2 regions of the Achromobacter sp. D7-1 genome follow, and region 1 is predicted to be linked to the other one. Evidence: riboswitches for the same ligand, from Rfam matches in the RefSeq annotation. Region 1 holds a riboswitch; the other holds the start of a gene.
The links. Region 1 has a riboswitch for glycine ahead of AC6LKD_RS03255 (D-amino acid dehydrogenase). Riboswitches for the same ligand answer to the same signal wherever they lie in the genome.

Region 1 (3,402 bases):
TGCGCGCCGGACAGCGTCATCGCTTCCACCACGTCCACTTTTCTCGTCACCGAACTGGCGGAACTGGTGGAAAGTCCGCAGCGCTTCCTGAACGCACACTGGCTCAATCCCGCGTACCTGATACCGCTGGTGGAAGTCAGCCGCGGCCCCCAAACCAGCGAGGCCGCGACGCAGGGCCTGCTGCAAGTGCTGCGCCTGGCAGGCAAGAAGCCGGTGCAATGCGCGCCCGCCGCCGGCTACATCGTGCCCCGCATCCAGGCCCTGGCCATGAATGAAGCCGCCCGCATGGTGGAGGAAGGGGTGGCCAGCGCCGAAGACATCGACACCGCCGTGCGCCTGGGCTTCGGCCTGCGCTTTTCGGTGCTGGGCCTGCTGGAATTCATCGATTGGGGCGGCGGCGATATCCTCTACTACGCCTCGCGCTACCTGTCCGATGCCATCGATCCGCGCTTCGCCTCGCCCGCCGTCATCGCCCGCAACATGGAGCAAGGGCGCAACGGACTACGCGACGGCCAGGGCTTCTATGACTATGCCGGCATGGACGTGAACGCCTACAAGATGGAGCGGCTGGCGCAGCTGTGCAAGCGGCTGGAGGTGATGGATATGCTGCCCCGCTTCGACGCGGCGCGGCAGCCACCCGTGCGCTAGTCCATAGGCCGGCGCGCCTACTTATCCAGTTCGCCCAGGATCTTGTAGGCCAGCCGCACCCGGGCCTCGTTCGGATAGTTCCGGTTGGCCAGTATCACGATGCCCAGCTGCTTCGACGGCACAAACGCCACGTAGCCGCCGAAGCCGTTGGTCGAACCCGTCTTGTTGATCCACACGGCATCCTGCGGCGGCAGCGGCGGGTTCAGCGCGGTCACGGCCTGGCTCTGGCTGTTGTAGTTGCCGGCATTGGCCGTCAATAACGCGTCCAGCGCCACGGGATAGCGCAACTGCTCCCAGACCAGATCCTGGGTCATGTCGCCCAGCTGGTAATAGCCGACGTGCGTCTGCGCGATCGCGTTGCGGAGTTCGGCATCGGCCACATTCAGGCCCAAGTTCGCGTCGACGAAGCGGATCAGGTCGCGCGCGCTGGTCTTCACGCCGTAGGCTTCGTCCGCCAGCACGCCAGGATTCACCCGCACAGGAGCGTCCTGCTTGTTGTAGCCCTGCGCGTAGTCCGCCAGCCTCGCGCGCGGCACGTCGATATAGGTGCTGGTCAGGCCCAGCTTGGGAAACAGGTCCCGCTCCATGGCCGTCTTGAACGGCCGGTTCAGGCTCTTGGCGGCGATCACGCCCAGCATGCCGATGCTGGGATTGGCGTAGGTGCGATACGTGCCGGCGGCATGCTCGGGCTTCCAGGCCTTGAGATAGGCCATCAACTGCGCCTGGTCCCGCACCGTGCCGGGCACCTGCAGGGGAAAACCGCCCGTGGTGTGCGTCCCCAGGTTGATCAGGCTGAGCTTGGCGAAGTTGCTGCCGGCCAGCTCGGGCAGGTATTTGGCCGGGCTGTCGCTCAAGGCGAGACGGCCGCGCGCCTGCGCGTAGCCGGCCAAGGTCGCCGTGTAGGTCTTGCTGATGGACCCGACTTCGTAAAGCGTATCGCTGCCGGCCGGCTTGCCCGTTTCCTTGGACGCCACGCCGTAGTTGTAGAAGCGCTGCGTCCCGTTCTGGGTAATAGCGATCGACAGGCCGGCGATGCCGTGTTCACGCATGACGGCCTGCGCCGCTTCGTCGACCTTGCGGTCCACCTTGGCCTGGCCGGCATGCGCCACGGCGCAGCCGCCGGCCACAAGCGCAAACAATCCCGTGCGCAACATTCCGTTCAAGCGCATTCTCGTCATCCCATGTGGTGTTGAATTTCCGCCGCACCTTAGGCTGGCGGCGCGCATGCATCGTAACGCGACGGGACGATTCATTGGTATTAACCCTTGGTCTCATTCCTGTGGATTTTGGCTATCCTCGCCTCGTCGATCCAAAACCCCGCAGAAGAGACCTGCCCCCCGCGGCAGGCGCCGACGGAGCAACCGCCCCGGAAACTCTCAGGCAAACAGGACTGCGCGGTCTAGACAATCTGGAGAGAGGCGCCAAGCGCGCCCACCGAAGGGGAACCCGCCGCCTGCGCCGCGGGTGAAGCTCTCAGGTACAGAGACAGATGGGGTGCTGCGGCCGGATGGCCGCGGCCACCCAATCTGGAGCCATCATGCCCCGCATCGCCATCATTGGCGCCGGTATCACCGGCGTCACGTCCGCCTATGCCCTGAGCAAACTGGGATACGACGTCACCGTCTACGACCGCCAGCGCTACCCCGCCATGGAAACTTCCTACGCCAACGGCGGCCAGTTGTCGGCCAGCAACGCCGAGGTCTGGAACAGTACCGCGACCATCATCAAGGGCCTGCGCTGGCTCGGACGCCACAACGCCCCGCTGCTGCTCAATCCCCGCTTCAGCTGGCACAAGTATTCCTGGCTGGCGCAGTTCATCGGGCAGATCCGCAACTACCGCAAGAACACCATCGAGACCACCCGCCTCGCCATCGCCGCGCGCCAGCATCTGTACGCCATGGCTGAAGAGGAAGGGATAGATTTCGACCTGGAGCGCCGCGGCATCCTGCACATCTACCACGACGCCGCCAGCTTCGAGACCGCGCGCCACGCCAATGCCCTGCTGCAGGAAGGCGGGCTGGAGCGCTACGCGGTGTCGCCCCAGGAAGCGCGCGACATCGAACCCAAGTTGCAAACCTCCTGCTACGGCGGCTTCTACACGCCCTCGGATGCCACCGGCGACATCCACAAGTTCACAAGCGGCCTGGCCCGCGCCTGCGAGCGCCGCGGCGTGCGCTTCGCGCAGGATGCCGACATCCGCAATATCAGCCTGGACGGCGCGCCCTACGTGCTCGACGTCGCGCGCGAAGGCGGCGCGCGGCGCGAACAGCATGAAGCCGACGCCATCGTCGTCTGCGCCGGCGCCGTCAGCCGTCAGTTCGCCAGGCAGCTGGGCGACAGGCTCAACATCTATCCGGTCAAGGGCTACTCCATCAGCGTGCACCTGGACGACGCCGCCAGCCAGGCCGCCGCGCCGCAGGTCAGCCTGCTGGACGAAGCCGCCAAGATCGTCACCAGCCGCCTCGGCGACCGCTTCCGCGTGGCCGGTACGGCGGAGTTCAACGGCTTCAACATGGACATCCGCGCCGAACGCGTGCAGCCGCTGGTGGACTGGACCCGCAAGCACTTCCCCGGCATCCGCACCTCGCGCGTGGTGCCCTGGTGCGGATTGCGCCCGATGACGCCCAGCATGATGCCCCGCGTCGGCCCCGGCAAGCGGCCGGGCGTGTTCTACAACACGGGGCATGGGCATCTGGGCTGGACGCTGTCGGCGGCAACGGCGCAGATGCTGGCGGCGAGCGTGAGGATGCGACT
Region 2 (3,402 bases), on a different contig from region 1:
AAGGCGACGATCTCGCCGGCCACGGGAGCGTAGATGTCCGAAGCGGCCTTGACCGATTCGACCACGCCAGCGGTTTCACCGGCGTTCAGCTTGGCGCCGACCTTCACGTCGCCGACGAAGACCAGATCGCCCAATTGATCCTGGGCGGTATCGGTGATGCCGACGACGAACACGTCGCCTTCGGCTTTGACCCATTCATGGGACTCGGTGTACTTGCGATCGGTGGGCAGACTCATGGGAACTCCTGAGGGAATGCGGGTAGATGAATGGTGTTGCGCGCCTCGCGCGGGCGGCCGTCGCCCCAGGGGCCGGCGGCTCGCGCGAAGCTTCGAGTTTACGAGTGTTCGACCGCTTTGCCGTTACGCACGAACGGCAACTTGCAGGCCAGGGCAGGCACCCATTTGCCGCGGATGTCGACCTCGACCGTATCGCCCGGCTTCACGCCTTGCGGCAGCCGCGCGAAGCCGATCGACACGCCCAGCGTGGGCGACATGGTGCCGCTGGTGAGCTCGCCCGTGCCTTGCTTGGTGCGCACGGCCATGTGCGCGCGCATGACGCCGCGCTCTTGCAGCTTCAGGCCGATGAAGGTGGCGGGGGTGGCGAATTGTTCCAGCGCGTCGCGGCCGATGAAGCGGCGCTCGGCGTTTTTCAGGGACACGGTCCAGGTCAGGCCGGCCTGGTCGGGCTGGGTCAGCTCGTCCATGTCCTGGCCATAGAGATTCATGCCGGCTTCCAGGCGCAGCGTGTCGCGCGCGCCCAGGCCGCAAGGGCGCACGCCTTGGGCGACCAGGTCGCGCCACAGCTGCACGACCTCGGCGGCGGGCAGCACGATTTCAAAACCGTCTTCGCCCGTGTAGCCAGTGCGGGCCACCAGAGTGTCGTCGCCCACGCGGGCGGCCACGAAGGCGGTCAGCGGCTCGCTGGCGGCTTGCCACGCCGGGCGCGCGGCCCAGACCTTGGCGCGGGCGTTGGGGCCCTGCACGGCCACCATGGCCAAATCGCGGCGCGGCGTGATGGCGACGTCGAACTGGCCGGCCTGCTTGACGCGCTGCATCCAGGCCACGTCCTTGTCGGCGGTGCCGGCGTTGACCACCACGCGCCATTCATCGGCGGCGAAGAAATAAATGATCAGGTCGTCGATCACGCCGCCCTGGGGGTTCAGCATGCAGCTATACAGCGCCTTGCCGGGCACGGTGAGCTTGGCCACGTCGTTGGCGACCAGGCGCTGAAGAAAGGCATAGGCGTCGGGGCCGATGACGTCGACGTTCAGCATGTGCGACACGTCGAACATGCCGGCGTCCTGGCGCACGGCGTGGTGTTCTTCCAGCTGCGAACCGTAGGCCAGCGGCATGTCCCAGCCGCCGAAGTCGACCATGCGGGCGCCAGAGGCGACGTGTTCTTCGGCCAGCGGGGTGCGTTTGAGGGTTGCGGACATGCGCGGAAACTCCGGGACGGCAGTGTTGCCAGGGTTACGGAATGCCGGTGGTGCACGGCGGCCTGCGCCTGCACTACGGCTGAATCTTCCGCCCCTCTGTCCTTTTGCCTGAGAGTTGCCCCGCATGGCGGGTTTGCACCTTCGGCGCCTGGGCTGCTCGCTATGTCCCTAGTTCAGGGGCGGCGCCAGGTCTCTCCAGAGTACTGTTTTGCCGGGTCCACACGGTGAGAAAACCGGGACGGGGCAAGCATGGGCGGTATGGGTTACCTGAGCGATTCCGGGCGAATTGCGCCTTCGGCGGCGGCCGGACGTACAGGCCGCTCTCTCCCGCAACATGCGTGACAGCGGCGCAAGCATACAACGAAAGCCGCGGCCAGGGAATGCCCGCGCGGGCCTCAACCCAGCGCCGTATCCAGCAGCATCATCAGCACGAAGCCCAGCATCAGGCCGCAGGTCGCGTAGACCTCATGCCCCTTGCGGTGCGATTCCGGGATGATCTCGTGGCTGATCACGAACAGCATGGCGCCGGCGGCGAAGCCCAGGCCCCAGGGCAAGAGCGGCTCGGACCAGCCGACCACGGCGGCGCCCAATACTGCCCCCAGCGGTTCGACCAGCCCGGACAGCATGCCCAGCGCCACGGCGAACGCGCGCTGGTAGCCCGCAGCCAGCAGCGCCACGGCCACCACCAGGCCTTCGGGAATGTCCTGGATCGCGATGCCGGTGGCCAGCGCGGTGCCGCGCATGGCGTCGTTGCCCGCATAGCCCACGCCTATCGCCAGGCCCTCGGGCAGGTTGTGCAAGGTAATGGCGAAAACGAACAGCCAGGTGCGGCGCAGACGATGCGCCTCGATGCCTTCCCTGCCCTTGATGAAATGCTCATGCGGCAGCGTGCGGTCCATGAGCAGCAGCACCGCCGCCCCCAGCAGCAGGGCGGCGCCCACCGTCAGCCCGGCGCCCCAAGGGCCATAGCCCAGGTCGCGACCCGCCGCGATACCGGGCGCCACCAGCGAAAAAGCGCTGGCCGCCAGCATCACGCCGGCGCCGAAACCGAACATGCTGTCCTGCACTTTTTGCGGAATGCTGCGGGCGAACAGGATGGGCAGGGTGCCCAGCGCCGTGGCGGCGGCGGCCACCAGACCGCCCAGCAGGGCGTCGGCGACGTGCGGCGCGCGCACGTCCAGATAGGCCCACAGCTGGTGCAGGCCCAGGCAGGCCACCAATACGGCCAGGGTCCACACGCTGATGCTGGTGGCCGCCGGCCGCACGCGATGACGGCTGAAAGTATTCATGTGCCGCTGCCCTCCTTGCCAGGAATGCGCTTAGCGCTGGGCCGCCGCGTAGCGGCGCGCCACTTCAGGCCAGTTCACGACATTGTAAAAGGCGCCGATGTACTCGGGCCGGCGGTTCTGGTACTTCAGGTAGTAGGCGTGTTCCCACACGTCCAGCCCCAGGATGGGCGTATTGCCCTGCATCAGGGGGCTGTCCTGGTTGGCGCTGCTTTCCACCGTGAGCTTGCCGGCCGGCGTGACCGAGAGCCAGGCCCAACCGCTGCCGAAACGGGTCAGCGCGGCCTTGGTGAAAGCGTCGCGGAAAGCGGCCAGGCCGCCAAGCTCGGCTTCGATGGCCGCCGCCAGGGCGCCATCCGGCTCGCCTCCGCCCTCGGGCGACATGACCGCCCAGAACAGGCTGTGGTTCGCATGGCCGCCGCCATGGTTGCGCACCGCGCCGCGGACGGCTTCGGGCAATTGCTCCAGCCGCGCCACCAGGGATTCAACCGGCTCGTCAGTGGCGATGCCCGCGCCCTCCAGCGCCGCGTTCAGGCTGTTGACGTAGGTCTGATGGTGCTTGCTGTAGTGGATCTCCATCGTCATCGCGTCGATGTGAGGCTCCAGGGCGTCGTAGGCGTAAGGCAGGGGCGGAAGGGTGTAGGCCATGCATGTCTCCGTGGAATCCGCCCCCTGTTCAGG

Region 2: another riboswitch for glycine. It lies ahead of gcvT (glycine cleavage system aminomethyltransferase GcvT); the one in region 1 lies ahead of AC6LKD_RS03255 (D-amino acid dehydrogenase).

The regions. Positions count from the first base shown of each region.
Region 1 covers NZ_JCBAMT010000004.1:76,818-80,219, forward strand. Annotated here, with positions in the region: gene AC6LKD_RS03245 (3-hydroxybutyryl-CoA dehydrogenase) at 1-648, shown strand, start outside; gene ampC (class C beta-lactamase) at 666-1,802, opposite strand; glycine riboswitch at 1,959-2,051, shown strand; glycine riboswitch at 2,053-2,141, shown strand; gene AC6LKD_RS03255 (D-amino acid dehydrogenase) at 2,186-3,402, shown strand, end outside.
Region 2 covers NZ_JCBAMT010000024.1:62,898-66,299, reverse strand. Annotated here, with positions in the region: gene gcvH (glycine cleavage system protein GcvH) at 1-236, opposite strand, end outside; gene gcvT (glycine cleavage system aminomethyltransferase GcvT) at 335-1,435, opposite strand; glycine riboswitch at 1,522-1,644, opposite strand; glycine riboswitch at 1,680-1,775, opposite strand; gene AC6LKD_RS13100 (ZIP family metal transporter) at 1,831-2,724, opposite strand; gene AC6LKD_RS13095 (superoxide dismutase) at 2,755-3,369, opposite strand.